3 regions of the Tessaracoccus sp. O5.2 genome follow, and region 1 is predicted to be linked to each of the others. Evidence: predicted binding sites of a transcription regulator. Region 1 holds the regulator's gene; each other region holds the start of a gene.
The links. Region 1 encodes HrcA, which represses chaperone genes, less so after heat shock. Its sites were predicted from a motif close to TTGGCACTCGNNNNNNNCGAGTGCCAA; they were not measured.
Positions count from the first base shown of each region.

Region 2: a site for HrcA is predicted at 4,265-4,291, ahead of groL (chaperonin GroEL). Genes of this name have one in related genera too.
Region 3: a site for HrcA is predicted at 2,228-2,254, ahead of groES (co-chaperone GroES). Genes of this name have one in related genera too.

Region 1 is NZ_CAXWGV010000004.1:45,379-51,854, reverse strand. It holds gene tgt (tRNA guanosine(34) transglycosylase Tgt) at 1-1,037, opposite strand, end outside; gene ACFQPD_RS02690 (16S rRNA (uracil(1498)-N(3))-methyltransferase) at 1,034-1,768, opposite strand; gene dnaJ (molecular chaperone DnaJ) at 1,765-2,928, opposite strand; gene hrcA (heat-inducible transcriptional repressor HrcA) at 2,945-3,949, opposite strand; gene ACFQPD_RS02675 (MBL fold metallo-hydrolase) at 4,014-4,784, shown strand; gene ACFQPD_RS02670 (inositol monophosphatase family protein) at 4,787-5,560, opposite strand; gene ACFQPD_RS02665 (DUF3097 domain-containing protein) at 5,584-6,462, opposite strand.
Region 2 is NZ_CAXWGV010000008.1:19,127-25,602, forward strand. It holds gene ACFQPD_RS04780 (hypothetical protein) at 1-583, shown strand, start outside; gene ACFQPD_RS04785 (NUDIX domain-containing protein) at 590-1,111, opposite strand; gene ACFQPD_RS04790 (copper homeostasis protein CutC) at 1,089-1,799, opposite strand; gene ACFQPD_RS04795 (GNAT family N-acetyltransferase) at 1,876-2,409, shown strand; gene groL (chaperonin GroEL) at 2,490-4,121, opposite strand; gene ACFQPD_RS04805 (hypothetical protein) at 4,308-4,796, shown strand; gene ACFQPD_RS04810 (DUF3263 domain-containing protein) at 4,812-5,096, opposite strand; gene manA (mannose-6-phosphate isomerase, class I) at 5,199-6,377, shown strand; tRNA gene ACFQPD_RS04820 (tRNA-Thr) at 6,417-6,476, shown strand, end outside.
Region 3 is NZ_CAXWGV010000009.1:52,569-59,044, reverse strand. It holds gene ACFQPD_RS05505 (IS630 family transposase) at 1-503, opposite strand, end outside; gene ACFQPD_RS05500 (hypothetical protein) at 587-919, shown strand; gene bioB (biotin synthase BioB) at 948-2,003, opposite strand; gene groES (co-chaperone GroES) at 2,393-2,689, shown strand; gene groL (chaperonin GroEL) at 2,702-4,285, shown strand; gene guaB (IMP dehydrogenase) at 4,446-5,951, shown strand; gene ACFQPD_RS05475 (GuaB3 family IMP dehydrogenase-related protein) at 5,968-6,476, shown strand, end outside.

The DNA of each region.
Region 1 (6,476 bases):
CAGGTGTAGCAGTCGCACCCCTCCTCCAGGGGGATGAAGGAGCGCCGGTGCCGCGCGGTGTTGACGTTGTAGCGTCCGTCCGCGGTGTAGATCGCCGCGTTGCGGGCGACCCGCGACGGGTTGACGCAGTCGAAGGTGTCCGCGCCAGCCTCGACCGCGGCGAAGAGGTCGTCGGGCTCGGAGATGCCCAGCAGGTGTCGCGGTTTGCGCTCGGGCAGTTCGTCGACCATCCAGGTGATGATCGTGCCGAGGTTCTCCTTCTCCAGCGCCCCGCCCAGCCCGAAGCCGTCGAAGCTCCGGCCGTCGACCTCCAGCTCGGCCAAGCCCCGGGCGGCCCCGCGGCGCAGGTCCTCGTACTGGGCGCCCTGGACGACCCCGAACAGGGCCTGATAGGGCCGGCCACCGCGCTCACGCGTGAGGCGCTGGTGCTCGGCCAGGCATCGCTCGGCCCACCGGTGGGTGCGTTCCACGGACGCCTCCTGGTAGGCGCGGGTGTTCATGAGCGTGGTGAGTTCGTCGAAGGCGAAGATGATGTCGGCGCCCAGCTCATGCTGGATCCGCATGGAGACCTCGGGCGTGAAGCGGTGTGACGTCCCGTCCAGGTGGGAGCGGAACGTGACGCCGTCGTCGTCGACGTGGGCCATGCGGGTCTTGCCGTCGGCGATGACGTCGTCGTCGGCCAGGCCGGCGGTGTCCATCGCGAGCACCTTCTTGAATCCGGCGCCGAGGCTCATGACCTGGAAGCCGCCGGAGTCGGTCACCGTGGGGCCGGGCCAGTTCATGAAACGGCCGAGGCCACCCGCCTCGTCGACGAGGTCCGAGCCCGGCTGGAGGTAGAGGTGGTAGGCGTTGGCGAGCACCGCCTGCGCCCCGAGGTCGGCGACGGCCTCCGGCAGCACCGCCTTCACGGTCGCCTTGGTGCCGACCACGATGAAGGCCGGGGTCTCGATATCGCCGTGCGGGGTGTGGATGACGCCGGCCCGGCCCCGGGCGCCGTCGAGATGGTGCGTGACGTCGAAGGAGAAGCCGCCGGTCACGGGCGTCTCGCCAGCACGTCCAGCTGGCCGAGCGCGACGGCCGCGGCGGTGGACGTGCGCAGCACGCCGTCGCTGATGGCTACCGGGACGGCGCCGGCCTCGACGAACCGGTCCAGTTCCTCGGGCGCGATGCCGCCCTCCGGTCCGACGATCACCAGGCCCGTGCCCTCCTCGGGGAGGTCGATGTCGGCGATGTGCTGGGGCGCGTCCTCGTGCAGCACCAGGGCGATGTCGACCGCCGCGATCGCGTCGGCCACGTCGGCGGTGCTGACCGCCACGACGTCCGGGACGAGGAACCGGCGCGACTGCTTGGCCGCCTCCCGCGCCGTCGCCCGCCACTTGTCCAGGGCCTTGTCGCCCCGCTCCCCCTGCCAGCGCACGATGGACCGTGCGGCCTGCCAGGCCAGGATCTCCCGGGCACCGAGCTCGGTGGCCATCTGGACCGCCAGCTCGCTCCGGTCGCCCTTGGCCAGCGCCTGCACGACGCCCCATCCGATCGACGGGGTGGCGGCGGGGATGACGTCGAGGACGCGGGCGGCGAGTTCGCGCCGTTCGGCGGAGATCACCTCGGCGCGCACCCCGACGCCGTCGCCGTTGGCCAGCAGGACCGTCTCGCCGGGCACGATGCGCTTGACCGAGACCGCGTGGTGGGCCTCCTCGCCGGTGACCGTCACGAGGTCACCGGGGCCGACGGCGGCGTCGAAGCGGGCGAAGAACAGCGGGTCAGTCACGAGAACCACTCGGAGAGCTTGCCGAACACGCCCTTGTGGCCCTGGGCGGCGACGCCCTCCGGCGCGGACTCATCTCGGGCCTCGGCGAGTTCCCGCAACAGCTCGCGCTGCCGGTCGTCGAGCTTGGTGGGCGTCTGGACCAGCAGCGTCACGCCGAGGTCGCCCCGGCCGCCGCCGCGGAGGCGAGGCACGCCGCGGCCCTTGAGCGGGATGCGGGTGCCCGACTGCGTGCCGGCCGGGACCTCGACGGCGACCTTGCGGTCCTCCAGGTCGGATCCGTCCCACTCGGCCTCGAGCGTGGCCACGTCGATGCTGGTGCCGAGGGCCGCCGCGGTCATCGGGACCTTGACCACCACCTCGAGGTTGTCCCCCTCGCGGCGGAAGGTCTCGTGGGCCTCGACGGCGAGCTCGACGTACAGGTCGCCCGCCGGACCGCCGCCCGGGCCGACCTCGCCCTGGCCCTCCAGATGGATCCGGATGCCGGTGCTGACGCCCGCCGGGATGCGCACCTGCAGCGTGCGGGTGGTGCGGACCCGTCCCTCACCCGAGCATTCCCCACAGGGCCGGGGGATGATCGTGCCGTAGCCGCGGCAGGTGGGGCAGGCCTGGGACGTGCGGATGTCGCCGAGGAAGCTGCGCTGGATCTGCGTCACTTCGCCGGAGCCCTGACATGTGGTGCAGGTCACGGGTTCGGAGCCGGGCTCTCCGCCGTGTCCGGAGCACTTGGGGCACAACACCGCGGTGTCGACCTTCACAGGCTTGGTGGTGCCGAAGACCGCCTCGTGGAGCTTGAGGGAGACCCGGACGAGGGCGTCCTGGCCCTGACGGACGCGTGAGCGGGGCCCGCGGGTGCCCGCGGCCCCGAACATGGCGTCGACGAGGTTGGAGAAGTCGAACCCGCCCGCGAAACCGCCGCCGAAACCCGAGAACCCGGCGCCCGCCGAGGACATGGGGTCCCCGCCGCGGTCGAAGACGGCGCGCTTGTTGGGGTCGCTGAGGACCTCGTACGCCTCGTTGAGTTCCTTGAACTTCTCCGCGGCGTCGGCCTCCTGGGCGACGTCCGGGTGCACCTTCATGGCCCGCCGGCGGTACGCCTTCTTGATGGCCTCCGGGGAGGCGTCGCGGTCGACGCCGAGGATTGCGTAGTAGTCCTTGCTCATGGGTTCTTTCTGTCGATCAGCCTTGGCTCAGGAATCTGCTGACGTAACGGGCCACGGCGCGCACCGCGGCGATGTGGGAGGGGTAATCCATGCGGGTGGGGCCCAGCACGCCGAGGCTGGCCGACAGGTCCGCCCCGTATCCCGCGGCGATGACGCTCGCGCTGCGGAAGCCCTCGGTGGTGTTCTCCTCGCCGATGCGCACGGTGACGTCGTCACCGGCCGCCTCGCCGAGCAGCCGCATGAGGACCACCTGTTCCTCGAGCGCCTCGAGGAGCGGCCGCAGGTTGGTCTCGAACGTCTGACTGGCGGCCAGGTTGGGCAGCCCCGCGACCACGACGTGCGCCGCGGGCTCCGCCGCGATCGCCTCGAGGACGGCGGCCACCACCGGCGCGGCGTACGGCCGCTCGTCCGGCGCCAAGGCGTCGACGAAGGTGCCCAGCGCAGCTGCGGCGTCGGCCGTCGCGCGGCCCACGATGGCCTCCGCCACGCGGTTACGCAGCGCCTGGAGCCTGCCCTCGTCGGACGACGGGGACTCCAGGACGGTCTGGTCCACCCGCCCGGAGGACTGCACGACGATGACCATGAGCCGCTCGGGGGTGAGCAGGAGCAGGTCCACGTGGCGCACCACCGTGCGCTGCGCGATCGGGTACTGGACGATCGCGACCTGCCGCGTGAGTTGCGCGAGCAGCCGCACCGTCCGGGTCACCAGGTCGTCGACGTCGGCCGTGCCGTTGAGGTAGGTGGTGATGGCGCTGCGCTCCGCCGGCGACAGCGGCTTGATCTGCGCCAGGCGGTCCACGAACAACCGGTACCCCTTGTCGGTGGGGATCCGGCCGGCGCTGGTGTGGGGCTGCGCGATGTAGCCCTCTTCCTCCAGCACCGCCATGTCGTTGCGGACGGTCGCGGCCGACACGTCGAGCTTGTGGCGCTCGACGAGGGCCTTGGAGCCGACCGGCTCGCGGCTGGCCACATAGTCGGTGACGATGGCCTTGAGGACGTCGAGCTTGCGGTCGTCGAGCATGTCACCTCCTGGCTGGCACTCGTGGCGGTCGAGTGCCAGTGTACCGGCATCTATGCTGGCTGCCATGACGCTCGCCTGGACCCCGGTCACCGACCGCGTGTACGTGACCGCGCTCGAACCGCACCGAGTCAACGTGGGGCTGGTCGTCGGGCGGGACGCAGCCCTGCTGGTCGACGCCGGCAACACCCCCGCGCAGGGAGCCGACCTCGTGCGCTCCGCGGCGGACCTGGCCGGCGTCCCGGTCACGCACGTGGTGCTGACCCACGGCCACGCGGACCATGTCGGCGGGCTCTCGGGCATGGCCGGGCTGATGTCCATCGGGCACGAGGATCTGGCGGGCGCGGAGCCGACGGAGGTGTTCTCGATGGCCCGCGCGGTCGATCTCGGCGGCCAGCGGGTCGAGCTGCTGCACTTCGGACGCGCGCACACGCAGGCGGACGTCGTCGTGTTCGTGCCCGGCGAGAACGTGGTGTTCGCCGGCGACCTGCTGGAGGAGGGCGCGGATCCGCAGGTGGACGAGTCCACCTCCCTGGCGAACTGGCCGACCGTGCTCGACGGCGTGCTGGGGGCCAGCAACGCCGGGACCCGGTTCGTCCCGGGCCACGGTGCGGTGGTGGACCGCGACTTCGCGTTCGTGCAGCGGGCCGAGGTCGCGATGCTCTACAGCTCGAGCGAGATGCTGATCCAGCAGGGCGTGACCGCCGAGCAGGCGGCGACCGCGGTCGAGTGGCCGTTCAGCGCCGAGACGCTCGCCGTCGCGCTCCCGAAGGCGTACGCGGAGCTGGCCGAGAAGGGCGTCGTGCCGAAGCGGCAACTGCCGATCTTCGGCATCTGACCTCAGCGCGCTGGCCAGGCCTCCTGCGCCGCCGCCCACGTCTCCGGGTCCGAGGCGATGAGCAGGCCCCTGGCGCGCGACGCGACCGTGTAGTCCTCGCCGGCGAGGGTCCGGCTGACGCCGCCGGCCTCCGTCACCATGAGCGACCCGGCGAGATGGTCCCACGGGTGGACGGTCGTGTAGACGAGGAAGTCGACGTCGCCGTGCAGCACCTTGGGGTAGTCGAAGGCGCAGCACCAGGCGCTCTCGACGACGGGACTGAGCCGGCCGTCGGCCGTGAAACCGTGCACGGAGCGCTTGGAGGTGGCGCCGAGCGGTGCACGGTCGGCGCGGGTCCGGTCGATGCGTGATCCGTTGAGGGTGACTCCGCCGCCCAGCTCGGCGATGTACATGCGCTGCGCCTGGGGCTGCAGGATCCAGCCGCGCGTCGTCACGCCGTCGCGCACCTCGGCCAGCATCACGCCGAACTCGTCGCGGCCGGCGACGAAGTTGCGGGTCCCGTCGATCGGGTCGATGACGAACGCGTGCTCGGCCGTGGCCAGGCCGTCGAGCAGGCTCGCGTCGGCGAACACGCCTTCCTCCCCGACGATGACGGCCCCGGGGTGGGCCTCACGGAGCAGGCCCGTCAGGTAGTCCTCGGCCTCGCGGTCGGCGATGGTGACGAGGTCGCCGGGCTTCTTCTCGATGACGTCGCCGTGGGCGAGCTGTTGGAAGCGCGGAAGGATGATCTCGGCGGCGGTCTGTTCGAGCAGGCGCGCGATGCCCTCGGTGTCCATGGCCCCACCCTATCGGCGCCGCCTCAGGCGTCGTCGAGATGGTCCTGCGTGACGAAGTCGATGAGGGTCTCGACCACGGTGTTGAGCTGCGGTTCGAGGTCGCGCCAACTCGTGACGCGCGCGAGGATCGCCTGCCAGCCGCGGGCGACGTCGGCCTGATCGGCGTGGGGCAGCCCGAGGGCTGCGAGGGTGCCCTTCTTGAAGTCGATGTCGCGGGGCACGTCTGGCCACGCCTTGCGCCCGATCCGGTCCGGGCGGACGGCCTGCCAGATGTCGATGAAGCGGTGACCGGCGACGAGGACGGTGTCGCGGTATCCGGCGCGGTACACCTCCTCGGCGATCCGGCTCTCCTTGCTGCCCGGCACCAGGTGGTCGACCAGGACGCCGAGGCGGCGGCCGGGCTCGGGTCTGAAGTCGGCAACGATCGCGGGCAGGTCGTCGATGCCGCCGAGGAACTCGACGACGACGCCGACGTGGCGGAGATCCTCGCCCCAGACCTTCTCGATCAGCTCGGCGTCGTGGCGGCCCTCGACGTAGATCCGGCTGGGCAGGGCCACGCGGGCCTTCGCCGGCTCCGCGGACACCCGCGATCCCGATGCCGTGTAGGCGGGTCCCGCGGGCGTGCCTCGCAGCGGCGGCCGGAGCGCGACGGGCTGCCCCTCGAGGAGGAAGCCGGGGCCGAAGGGCGCGGCCCGCCGCTTGCCGCGTCGGTCCTCCAGGAGGACGAGGCCGTTCTCCCAGCCGACGACGGCGCCGCAGAAGTCTCCGAACTCGACGACGACGTCGAGTTCGACGGGCACGTCGCGGGTCTTCTTGAGGTGCGACTTCTGCCACCCGGGGGCGAGGACGTCTCGTGCGTAGCGATCCACGATCGGCGACGCTATCAGCGCCGCGCCGCCCATCCGGCCAGCGACAC
Region 2 (6,476 bases), on a different contig from region 1:
GGAGTCCACACGGGACCCCCGCGACCCCATCACGACGGTCGCCGCGGCCCTCGCGCCGGCGGGCGCTCCGCGCGTCGACCGCGATCCCAGGGAGCCGATCGTCACGTCGGCTCCGCGTATCCCCGGCCCGGACTGGAACAGCGATGCCGGCGCGCAACTGCCCCCGCCCACCGGCCTGCCGCTGCACCGGATGCCCCCGCCCGCGGTGCCCGCGCCGCCCCAACCGGCCGCGGCGCCCGGCTTCCCGCCGCCGTCCATGCCGCAGGGGGCGGCCGGCCCCCAGCGGGTGGCGGCGCCCGCCTCGGGGGCCCAGCGGCAACTCGCCCTGGTGGCGGGCGCACTCAGCTTCCTCGGCTTCCTCGTGCCGTCCATCGCCCCGTTCGTGCTGGTCGGCGCCGGCGCCCTCGGCCTGCGGACGACCGCGCTCACGGGCCGCGCCGGGTCGTGGGCGCTCGGGGTGGGGCTGGCGACGGTCGCGGTGCGATTCGTCACCGGCAGCCTCGGCGAGCCCTCCGTCCTCGCGACGCTGGCCGCGCTGGGCTTCACCTTCGCCTTCGTCGTCGGCGGCCTCCGCCGGCGCTGACCGGGGTCAGCGCAGCGCGTCGCCCACCGGCACGGTCGATTCCTCCACCACTCCGAGATCGAGCGGGTCACCGCCCTCCCACGCCGCCAACGCAGCCAACTCGGCGGGCCACGTCAGGGGCGGCAGGTCACGGAGCCGGAACCACCCCGTCGCGACGTGCCGCGAGCGCTCCGCGACGGTGAGGCCGGAGGTCTCCGGCTCGAACCGCGGCGTGCGCACCAGGAAGATGGTCTCGTGCTGGACCAGGATGCGGTCGGAGTAGCCACGCAGCAGCAGTCTCGTGGCGACAGGCCCCTCCAGCGCGTCCGGGTCGACCGAGAGTCCGGTCTCCTCCGCGAGCTCCCGCGCGGCGGCGGCGCGCAGCGGCTCAGGCTCGTCGACGCCGCCCCCCGGCAGCTGCCAGAACCTCGACCCGGGGATCCCCGGGTCCGTGTCGCCCTGGAGCAGCACCTCGTCGCCGGCCAGCACGATGGTCCGGGCGGCGGCTCGGCGCCGGATCGGCCGGTCAGTGCTGGATGCGGCGGGCATGCGCCACCTCGTCGTCGATCAGATCCCGCCAGCTCGCCACGAGGTCCGGATCCACGTAGGCCTTGAAGGAGCGGCCTGGGCGAGCCGAGCCGCCGATGTGGAAAGCTCGGACGCCCGCCCTGACGAGCCAGGGCACATGCTCCGGCGCGAGCCCGCCGCCCGCCATGATCAGCTGCGCCACGGCCTGGTCCGCCTTGGCCCGGCGCACGAGATCGTCGAGGCCCTGCTCGACGCCGCGGGCCGAGCCGGCCGTCAGCACCTGGTCGAGCCGCGGGAGGGTCCGCACGGCGGCCCAGGCGCGGTCCTGATCGAGACAGTGGTCGATCGCGCGGTGGAACGTCCACGGGTAGTCGCCCTCGCCGACCAGCTCGGTGACGGTCGCGACGTCGACCGCGTTGGCTCCGTTGAGGAAGCCCAGGACCACGCCGTCGGCGCCGACGTCGAGGTAGCTCGCGATGAGGCCCTTCAGGCGCGTCGCCTCGCCGCCGTCCGTGCCGAATCCGGCCCGCAGCCGCACCATGGGGCGGATCTGGATCGACGTGGCACGCCGCACCTTCTCGACCGTGCGGGGCTCCGGCGAGAGCCCGTCGTCGTCCATGGTGCCGACGAGCTCGACACGGTCCGCGCCGCCGGCCTCGGCGCGCTCGGCGTCGGCCGCGTGCAGGGCGATGACCTCCAGCAGACTCATGTCCCCATCCTGCCAAGTGAGCGCACGGAGCGCGTGGAGGCGCGCAGCAGCGCTGCGCCGTCGGTAGCATGCGAGAGTGGTCGCCCCCGTCATCTCCGCCCCCGAACCCGCCGACGCCGAGGCGTGGTTCGACTTCATCGTGGCGCAGCAGGCCGAGACCTACGCCGGCATCGTGCCCGACGATTTCGTCGCCCGGCAGTCCGTGTATCGGCAGGAGTGGGTGCCCGGGTTGGCGGCGTCGTTCGCAGCGCCCGGCTCCGCGCGGCGCGTCGTGGCGAAGCTCGACGGGGCGATCGTCGGGGCCGCCTCCGTGGTGGACGGACCGCAGGACTGGGAGATCGGCGCAGGGCTGGTCCCCGCCCCGGCCGGGCGCGAGCTGGAGCGGCTGTACGTGGCGCCGGAGTGGCACGGCCGCGGGCTGGGCGCTCAGCTGCTGGAGCTCGTCGACGACGGCCGGGACCTGTATCTCTGGCTCATCGACGGCAACGAACGGGCCCGGGCCTTCTACCGGCGCCGCGGGTTCGTGGATCTGCCCGAGTCGCTGCGGACGAGCGAGAGCTGGGGCGGCGTCGCGATGCACCGCATGGTGCGCCGCGCCCCTGCGGCCTGAGCCCTGCGGCGCCCCCGGCACGCCGAAGGGCGGCCCCCATCGGGGACCGCCCTCCTGACGCGTGTGTGGCGCGGGGTGGCTCAGAAGCCGCCCATGCCGCCCATCTCGTCCATGCCGGCGCCGGCACCGGCCGCGGGGGCCTTCTCCGGCTTGTCGGCGATGACCGCCTCCGTGGTGAGGAACAACGCGGCGATCGACGCGGCGTTCTGCAGCGCCGAACGGGTCACCTTGGCCGGGTCGATGATGCCCGCGGCGACCATGTCGACGTACTCGCCAGTGGCCGCGTTGAGGCCCTGGCCGACGGGCAGGTGCGACACCTTCTCTGCGACGACCCCGCCCTCGAACCCGGCGTTGCCGGCGATCTGCTTCAGCGGCGCCGAAGCGGCCGTGAAGACGATCTGGGCGCCGACGGCCTCGTCACCCTCGAGACCCGCGACCGACGCGGCCTTCGACGCCTGCAGCAGCGCGACGCCACCACCGGGGACGATGCCCTCCTCGACGGCGGCCTTCGCGTTGCGGACGGCGTCCTCGATGCGGTGCTTGCGCTCCTTCAGCTCGACCTCGGTGGCCGCGCCGACCTTGATGACGGCGACGCCGCCGGCCAGCTTGGCGAGGCGCTCCTGCAGCTTCTCGCGGTCGTACTCGGAGTCCGAGTTCTCGATCTCGCGGCGGATCTGAGCGACCCGTCCCTCGATCTGAGCCGGCTCGCCGGCGCCGTCGATGATGGTGCACTCGTCCTTGGTTACGCGGACGGAGCGGGCCTGGCCGAGCAGGTCGAGCGTCGTGTTCTCCAGCGACAGGCCGACCTCCTCGCTGATGACCTGGCCACCGGTGAGGATAGCGATGTCGGTCAGCATGGCCTTGCGGCGGTCGCCGAAGCCGGGGGCCTTGACGGCGATCGACTTGAAGGTGCCGCGGATCTTGTTGACGATCAGGCCGGCGAGGGCCTCACCCTCGACGTCCTCGGCGATGACCAGCAGCGGCTTGCTCGACTGCATGACCTTCTCGAGGATGGGCAGCAGGTCCTTGAGCGAGGAGACCTTCGAGTTGACGAGCAGGATGTACGGGTCGTCGAGGACGGCCTCCATGCGCTCGGCGTCGGTGACGAAGTAGGGCGAGATGTAGCCCTTGTCGAAGCGCATGCCCTCGGTGAGCTCGAGCTCGAGACCGAAGGTGTTCGACTCCTCGACCGTGATGACGCCTTCCTTGCCCACCTTGTCCATCGCCTCGGCGATGATGTCGCCCACGGTGGGGTCGGCGGCGGAGATCGACGCGGTCGCGGCGATCTGCTCCTTGGTCTCCACGTCGATGGCGATGTTCGCCAGCTGCTCGACGATGGCGGCGACGGCAGCCTCGATGCCCTTCTTCAGGCTCATCGGGTTGGCGCCGGCCGTGACGTTGCGCAGGCCCTCACGGACCATCGCCTGCGCGATGACCGTGGCGGTGGTGGTGCCGTCGCCCGCGACGTCGTCGGTCTTCTTGGCGACCTCCTTCACCAGCTCCGCGCCGATGCGCTCGTAGGGATCCTCCAACTCGATCTCCTTGGCGATGGACACGCCATCGTTGGTGATCGTGGGGGCGCCCCACTTCTTCTCCAGCACGACGTTGCGGCCCTTGGGGCCGAGCGTCACCTTGACCGCGTCGGCGAGCGTGTTCATGCCGCGCTCGAGTCCGCGACGCGCGTCCTCGTTGAACTCAATCAGCTTTGCCATGTGTTCGGGAGTCCTCCCGTCGAGTGGGGCAGTGCCCCTGGATGTGTATCAGTTCCTGGGTGAACCGCGGTGCCCGCGACGGACGGCTTCAGCCTCACCGGTGGTTCGGTAGCACTCAAACGTTCCGAGTGCTAACCCCATTATTAGCACTCGACACAAGAGAGTGCAAAGGGCCACCATGGATACATGACGCGCGCGACGCCACCCCCGCACGGGACCTCGGGCCGACTCCTGCGCGACATCGCCAACGTCGTCAACCTCTCCACGCCGCTGGGCCTGATCATCGCCGCGGCGACCCGGTCCCGCATCCGGCGGCGCGGCGGTCTGATCGTGGCCGACCGGGCCCGGCTGCCCCTGCGCAACGCCGCCGCCTTCACCGTCGGCTCGGTCGTCATCCTCCCCCACCGCGAGCTCGAAGAGGCGGAGAGGCGCAACCCGTCGCTGATGGAGCACGAGGACGCGCACGCGTGGCAGTACGCCTATTGCCTAGGGCTGCCGTTCATCCCCCTGTACTTCATGGCCCTCGCCTGGTCGGTGCTTCGAACAGGTGACCGGGCGAGCGCCAACCACTTCGAACGGCAGGCCGACCTCGCGAAGGGCGGCTATCCGGCCCACCCGATTCTTCCGGTGCGTGAGGGCATCCGGCGGCTCATGCGTGGGGAGGTGCGGCTGTGACCGCGGCCCTCTGGCTCAGCCGTGCAGCCGGCGGGCGGACCGCGCGGCCTGACGCTGCGCACGCATCCGGCGCAGTCGCTTCACGAGCAGAGGCTTGTAGGCCAACGCCTCGGGGGTGTCGATCAGCAGGTTGAGGTGCTGGTAGTAGCGCGTCGACGTGAGCGAGAAGTGCTCCATGATCGCCTGCTCCTTCGGCACCGACGACGTGAACCAGCTGTCCTCGAAGTCGAGGATGCGGGCGTCGCGTTCGGCCAGCTCGGCCGACGAGGTGAGGGAGACTGCTTCCGACATGCCGGCCATCCTACGCCCGGAATCACACCCATGTCATTCCCCCGGCGCGGTTCGCTCGGCGCGATAGAGTCGGGGATCGACTGTCACCGACCGAAGGATCAGACACCCATCATGCGCCGACTCACCGGGCACATCCAGCACTTCGCCTGGGGCAGTCTCACCGAGATCCCGCAGATCCTGCGTCGCGAGCCCGACGGCACGCCGTGGGCCGAGTACTGGCTGGGCACCCACCCCGGCGGGCACGCGTTCCTCGACGACGGGCGCGTGCTGGCGGACCTGGTCCGGGAGCAGCCGGACGTCGTCGGCGCCGCCAGCCGCGAGCTGTTCGGCGGCCGCCTGCCGTTTCTCCTGAAGATCCTGTCGGCCGGTTCCCCGCTCAGCCTGCAGGCGCACCCTTCCCGCGAACAGGCGGTGGTCGGGTACGCGCGCGAGTCGCTCCTGGGACTGCACCCGGACGACCCGCGCCGGTCCTACAAGGACGACTGGCCGAAGCCCGAGGCCGTCGTCGCCCTGACCCCCTTCGAGGGGCTGCTGGGCTTCCGGGACCCCGTGGAGACGGCCGGCCTGTTCGAGGGCCTCGGAGTGGCCGCCGAACTCGCGTCGGTCATCGGACCGCTCCGGGACCGCCGCGACGCTCCCGCGCTCCAGGAGGTGTTCCTCGACGTCTTGTCCCTCGATGACCGGCGCCATCTCGTCGACCACGTGCTGGCCGCGGCCGTCGAGCGGCTCCACGCGCCGGGCAGTCTCGGCGAGTTCGCGCGCACGGCCGTCGAACTGGACGAGCACTTCCCCGGCGACCCGGGCATCCTCGCGGCGCTGCTCCTCAACCGCTTCAGGCTGCAGCCCGGGGAGGCCGTGGCACTCAAGGCCGGAGTCATGCACGCCTACCTGCGCGGCACCTGCGTGGAGATCATGGCGAACTCGGACAACGTCATGCGCGGCGGACTGACCGCGAAGCACATCGACGTCGACGGGCTCCTGCAGGTGGTGGAGTTCGAGCCCATGGCCCCGGAGATCCTGGTCGCGTCGGGCGCCGACGGCATCTACGTCTACCCGACGGCCTTCCCCGAGTTCGAGCTGTGGCTCGTCGCCCCCGTCAACGCGAGCGCCCACACCCTCCCCAGGCCCGACTCCGGCCGCATCGCGCTCGCGGCATCGGGCGAGTTCCTGCTGCAGGCGGATGGCGGCACCGAGCATCTGCGCTCCGGGGACGCGGTGTTCATCCCGGCGGACGAGCAGGTGACGGTGAGCGGCGAGGGCCAGCTGTTCGTCGCCGCGTCGGGCGCCTGACTTTCCCCGTCCGGCATCCGGCGGCACACTAGGTGCCACGCCCCCTTAGCTCAGCGGCCAGAGCGCTCGCCTTGTAAGCGAGTGGTCGAGGGTTCGACT
Region 3 (6,476 bases), on a different contig from region 1:
ACACCGGCCTGCGCGGCGAAGTCAGCGTCGCGCGGGAAGATCCAGGTCCGGTGCTGCCAGGGCTTGATGGCGTCCTTGGCCAGCCACCGGCGGATCGTGCTCGGGCTGATAGATGCGGTCACGCCTTGGGTCACCGCTTCGAGGGCCAGGTCGGCGGTTGACCAACGGGCCAACGGGACCTCGCTGTCCGCGGGAGGGGTGCAGGCCAGCGCCTTGACCTGGGCGACCTGGACCGGTGTGAACACGGGCGGACGCCCGGACCGGGGGAGATCGTTCAGCCCGTCCAGCCCGTGGCGGGCATAGCGCTTGCGCCACTTACGGACCGTGTCGACATGCACACCCAGGTCAGCGGCGATGGCCGCGTTCGTGTGGCCATGGGCGGCGGCGAGGATGATGCGCGAGCGGATGACCTGTCGATGCTCGGCGCGTGCGGAGTGGGCTCGGCTGGTCAGGACAGTGAGGTCGGCGGCGGTGGGGACGATGATGAACGGGGAAGTGGTCACCACAGCCCCTTTTGTCCCGCTGCTGGTCCGCACAACGGTGGCGACACGCCGACCAGACCGGTGGGTGGGTCAGGATGAGGCCCATGGTGAAGATCCCGGAGTCGACGAAGAACTCGTTGCAGTACCGGATGGCTGCCCGAGCCCGCGAACGCTGGCCCGCCCTCGCCCGCACGCAGGTCCGCTTCCGGGCCGGGTTCGCCTACGTCGACGGCGTGCTCGCCGACGGCGAGGTCCTCAAGCTGTGCCGGCTTCGTTACGTCGGCTACGCCAACCAGTGGGGATTCGCGATCTACCGGGCCAGCCACGACGACTACGAAGAGTCATACCTGCCCACCGGCACGATGGGCGGAGCCGCCGAAGACGCCCTCGACACCGCCTGCGGCCTCTACCTCAACGACCCCACCGCCTGGGTCTGAACCCCCGACGAACTAACGGAGATACCCACTAGGCGTTCGCGGCCACCGCGGTGCCGGCGCCACGCCGTCGGATGTCGATGTGGGGGAGCGCGGCCGGGGCGGGGGACTCGTCGGCGCCCCAGACGGTGTAGCCGCCGTCGGCCAGCATGGCGAGGTCGGCGGACCCGGCCTGGCCCTCGGACGTCAAGTAGTCGCCCAGGAACAGCGAGTTGCACACCTCGAGGCTGAGCGGCTGGAGGGAGCGCAGGTGCTGCTCGCGCCCGGCGGCGACGCGGACGTCGGCGGGGCCGTGGACGAGGCGGATCATCGCCAGGATGCGCAGGCACTTGTGCGGGGTGAGTTCCGAGTGCCCCTGGAGCGGGGTGCCGTCGAAGGGCATGAGGAAGTTGACGGGCACGGAGTCGGCGCCCACCTCGCGGAGCTGGAACGCCACCTCGACGAGCTGCTCGTCGGATTCGCCCATGCCTGCGATGAGGCCGGAGCAGGCGGACAGGCCGTGTTCGCGGGCGTGCTGGACGGTGTCGCGGCGGTCGTCGTAGTCGTGGGTGGTGCAGATGTTGTCGTAGTGCGACTCGGCGGTGTTGAGGTTGTGGTTGTAGGCGTCGGCGCCGGCGCCGGCGAGGCGCTCGGCCTGGCCGTCCTTGAGGAGGCCGAGGCAGGCGCAGACCTCGACGCCGGGGTTGTCGGCCTTGAGGTCCTCGATGATGCCGGCGACGCGGGCGACGTCGCGGTCCGACGGCCCGCGCCCGGAGGCGACGAGGCAGACGCGGCCGGCGCCGGCGCTGATGCCTGCCCTGGCGGCGGCGAGCGCGTCGTCGTGGGTGAGCCAGGTGTAGCGGAGGATCTCGGCCTCGGAGCCGAGGCGCTGGGAGCAGTAGAAGCAGTCCTCCGGGCACTTGCCCGACTTGAGGTTGACGAGGTAGTTCACCTTGACGCTCGAGCCGTGGAAGTGGCGTCGGACCCGGCCGGCGGCGGCGACGAGTTCGTAGGTCCGCTCGTCCGGCAGGCGGAGGATGGCGAGCGCCTCGTCGGGGGTGATGGTGTCGCCGGCGATGACTCGGTCGGCCAGCGAGTTGAGGTCCATGGTGCTCCCTTGCGATTTGAACGGTGTTCAGATTCTAACAGTGTTCAAACGCCGTGTGTTGGTTGGGTCGCCCCGCCAACCCTTGGCCCTCGACGCCAATCCTTGATCCCGTTCGCCAACCGTGTCCGTGTTCGCCGATCCTGTAGGGCTGCGTCCATGAAAACCGTTGGCGAACGCATCTGACGGTTGGCGAGTGGCCAACCTGGACGAGGCGGGCACGTGGTTTGGCACTCGGCTTGATTGAGTGCTAAACCCGGGATAACGTAAGAGCTGGCACTCGACCTGGTCGGGTGCTAACGGTCGGACGGCACCCGCGACGACGCCCGGCCGCTGCTCAACCTGACCTATTCGCCGACCTCCAGGTCGGATATGAGAGAAAGGTGTTTGACGTGGCAACCACGATCAAGCCGCTCGAGGACCGCATCCTCATCCAGCCCCTCGAGGCCGTTCAGACCACCGCTTCCGGCCTTGTCATCCCCGACACCGCCAAGGAGAAGCCGCAGGAGGGCAAGGTCATCGCCACCGGCCCCGGGCGCATCGATGACAAGGGCAACCGCGTCCCGCTCGACGTCGCCGAGGGCGATGTCGTCATCTTCTCGAAGTACGGCGGCACCGAAGTCAAGTACGACGGCCAGGAATACCTCCTGCTGAACGCCCGCGACATCCTCGCCGTCGTCAGCAAGTAAGGACACCACTTCATGCCCAAGATTCTCGCTTTCGACGAGGAGGCGCGCCGCGCGCTCGAGCGCGGCGTTGACATCCTCGCCAACACGGTCAAGGTGACCCTCGGCCCCAAGGGCCGCTACGTCGTCCTCGACAAGAAGTGGGGCGCCCCGACCATCACCAACGACGGCGTGACCGTCGCCAAGGAGGTCGAGCTCGACGATCCCTACGAGGACCTCGGCGCGCAGCTCGCCAAGGAAGTCGCCACCAAGACCAACGACGTCGCCGGTGACGGCACCACGACGGCCACCGTCCTCGCCCAGGCCATGGTCCACCAGGGTCTGCGCGCGGTCGCCGCGGGCGTCAACCCCATCGGGCTCAAGCGCGGCATCGACAAGGCCGTGGAGGCCGTCGTCGAGCGGCTGCGGGAGAACGCCCGCCCGGTCGACACCACCGCCGACATGGCGTCGGTCGCCACCATCTCCTCGCGCGACGAGCAGATCGGCGACCTGATCGCCGAGGCGTTCGACAAGGTCGGCAAGGACGGCGTCATCACCGTCGACGAGTCCAACACCATGGGCACCGAGCTCGAGTTCACCGAGGGCATGCAGTTCGACAAGGGCTACCTGTCCCCGTACTTCGTGACCGACGCGGACCGCATGGAGGCCATCCTCGACGATCCGTACATCCTCATCCACAGCGGCAAGATCTCGTCGATGAACGACCTGCTGCCCCTGCTGGAGAAGGTCATCGCGGCCAAGGGCACGCTGTTCATCGTGGCCGAGGACGTCGACGGCGAGGCGCTGTCGACGCTCGTGGTCAACAAGATCCGCGGCACGTTCACCTCGGTGGCCGTCAAGGCCCCCGCGTTCGGCGACCGTCGCAAGGCCATGCTCGAGGACATCGCGATCCTCACCGGCGGCCAGGTCGTGGCGCCCGAGGTGGGCCTCAAGCTCGACCAGGTCGGTCTGGAGGTGCTCGGCCGCGCCCGTCGCGTCGTCGTCACCAAGGACAACACGACCATCGTCGACGGTGCGGGCGACCACGCCGAGGTCACCGGCCGCGTGTCGCAGCTGCAGGCCGAGATCGCGCGCACCGATTCCGACTGGGACCGCGAGAAGCTCCAGGAGCGGGTCGCGAAGCTGGCCGGCGGCGTGTGCGTCATCAAGGTCGGCGCCGCCACCGAGGTGGAGCTCAAGGAGAAGAAGCACCGCATCGAGGACGCCGTGTCCGCGACGCGCGCTGCCATCGAGGAGGGCATCGTCGCCGGTGGCGGCTCGGCCCTCATCCACGCCGGCGCGGTCCTGGGGGACCACCTCGGCCTCGAGGGCGACGAGAAGGCCGGCGTCGACGTGGTGGCCAAGGCCCTCGTCGAGCCGCTGCGCTGGATCGCCGAGAACGGCGGCGTGTCGGGCTACGTCATCACGTCCAAGGTCGCCGAGCTGGAGGTCGGCCACGGCTACAACGCCCGCACCGACGAGTACCAGAACCTCGTCGAGCACGGCGTCATCGACCCGGTCAAGGTGACGCGTTCCGCGCTCGCCAACGCCGCGTCGATCGCGTCGCTTCTGCTCACCACCGAGACCCTGGTGGTGGACAAGCGCGAGGACGAGAGCTGAGTCTCCCGGCCTGACTGCATGCGGGGCCCCGTCTGGTTCGTCCGGGCGGGGCCCCGCCGCGTCCCCGGCGGGCGGAAGCGCGGTCGGCGCGCAGGCGTCGGCGGCGTAGACTGGCCCCCGACGTGCCGGTTGAGTGAAGGGTGGATGCGTGTTCGAGGAACTGACCGGAGCCGGGGTGCCCAGCCCGTTCGCCGCCCTGGGGCTGACGTTCGACGATGTGCTGCTGCAGCCCAACCAGTCCGACATCATCCCCTCGGCTGTCGACACCGGCACCCAGCTGACCCGCCGGGTCCGCCTGGGGGTCCCGCTGGCCTCCGCCGCGATGGACACCGTCACCGAATCCCGGATGGCCGTCGCCATGGCCCGCGAGGGCGGCATCGGCATCCTGCACCGCAACCTCGCCATCGCGGATCAGGCGCAGATGGTGGACCAGGTCAAGCGGTCCGAGGCCGGGATGGTCGGCAACCCCATCACCGTCCGCCCCGACGCCACGCTCGGTGAGGTCGACGAGATGTGCGGCGCCTACCGCATCTCCGGCGCCCCCGTCGTCGACGACGACGGCCGCCTGCTGGGCATCATCACCAACCGGGACATGCGTTTCGAGGACGACCCGAGCCGCCCGGTGTCCGAGGTCATGACCCGCATGCCCCTGGTCACCGCACGAGTCGGAGTCAGCTCCGACGAGGCCCTTGCCCTGCTGGCCCGGCACAAGGTCGAGAAGCTGCCCATCGTCGACGACGAGGGGCGCCTGACCGGGCTGATCACGCTCAAGGACTTCGTCAAGGCCGACAAATACCCCAACGCCGCCAAGGACGACCAGGGCCGGCTGCGCGTCGGCGCCGCCGTCGGGTTCTTCGGGGACTCGTGGGAGCGGGCGATGTCGCTGGTCGAGGCCGGCGTGGACGTCATCATCGTCGACACGGCACACGGGCACAGCAAGGGCGTCGTCGACATGATCAAGCGGCTCAAGGCGGATCCCGCCGCGGCCGCCGTCGACATCATCGGCGGCAACGTCGCGACCTATGCCGGCGCCAAGGCGCTGGTCGAGGCGGGCGCCGACGGCGTCAAGGTGGGCGTCGGCCCCGGCTCCATCTGCACGACGCGCGTGGTCGCCGGCGTCGGGGTCCCGCAGGTCACGGCCATCTACGACGCCGCGCGCGCCTGCCGTCCGGCCGGGGTGCCGGTCATCGGCGACGGCGGGCTCCAGTACTCCGGGGACATCGCCAAGGCCATCGTCGCGGGCGCCTCGTCGGTGATGCTCGGCTCGCTGCTCGCCGGCTGCGAAGAGAGCCCCGGCGAGCTTGTGTTCATCAACGGCAAGCAGTTCAAGAGCTACCGCGGCATGGGGTCGCTGGGCGCCATGGCCGCACGCGGCCGGAAGGCTTCGTATTCGAAGGACCGCTACTTCCAGGGCGACGTCACCACCGACGACAAGCTCATCCCCGAGGGCATCGAGGGGCAGGTCGCCTACCGCGGCCCCCTGGCCGCCGTCGCGTACCAGCTGGTCGGCGGGCTGCGGCAGTCGATGTTCTACTCCGGCGCCGGCACCATCCCCGAGCTGCAGGAGCGGGGCCGGTTCGTGCGCATCACGCCCGCCGGTCTGCGAGAATCGCACCCGCACGACATCCAGCTCACCGCCGAAGCCCCCAACTACTGGTCGCGCTGAGGCCGAAGGAGAACCCATGTACGAGCTTGGGCGCAGCAAGCGCGCCAGCCACGCCTACTCGTTCGACGACGTCGCCATCGCGCCCACGCGGCGCACGCGCGGCGAGGACGAGGTGGACCTCACGTGGAAGATCGACGCGGTGTCCTTCGACGTCCCCATCGTCGCGGCGCCCATGGATTCGGTCATGAGTCCGGCCACGGCGATCCGGATGGGCGAGCTCGGCGGCCTGGGCGTGCTCAACCTCGAGGGCCTCTGGACGCGCTACGAGGATCCGCAGGCCCAGTACGAGCAGATCACGCAGCAGTCGGACCAGGTCGTGGCGACCAAGCGGCTGCAGGAGATCTACGCCGAACCGGTCAAGGCCGAACTGATCCGGGACCGGCTGGCGGAGCTCCGGACGGCCGGCGTCCCGGTCGCCGGGTCCCTGTCGCCCGCCCGGACGCTCGAGTTCGCCCCCGTGCTGGAGAAGGCGGGGATGGACTTCTTCGTCGTGCGCGGCACCACGGTCTCGGCCGAGCACGTCGG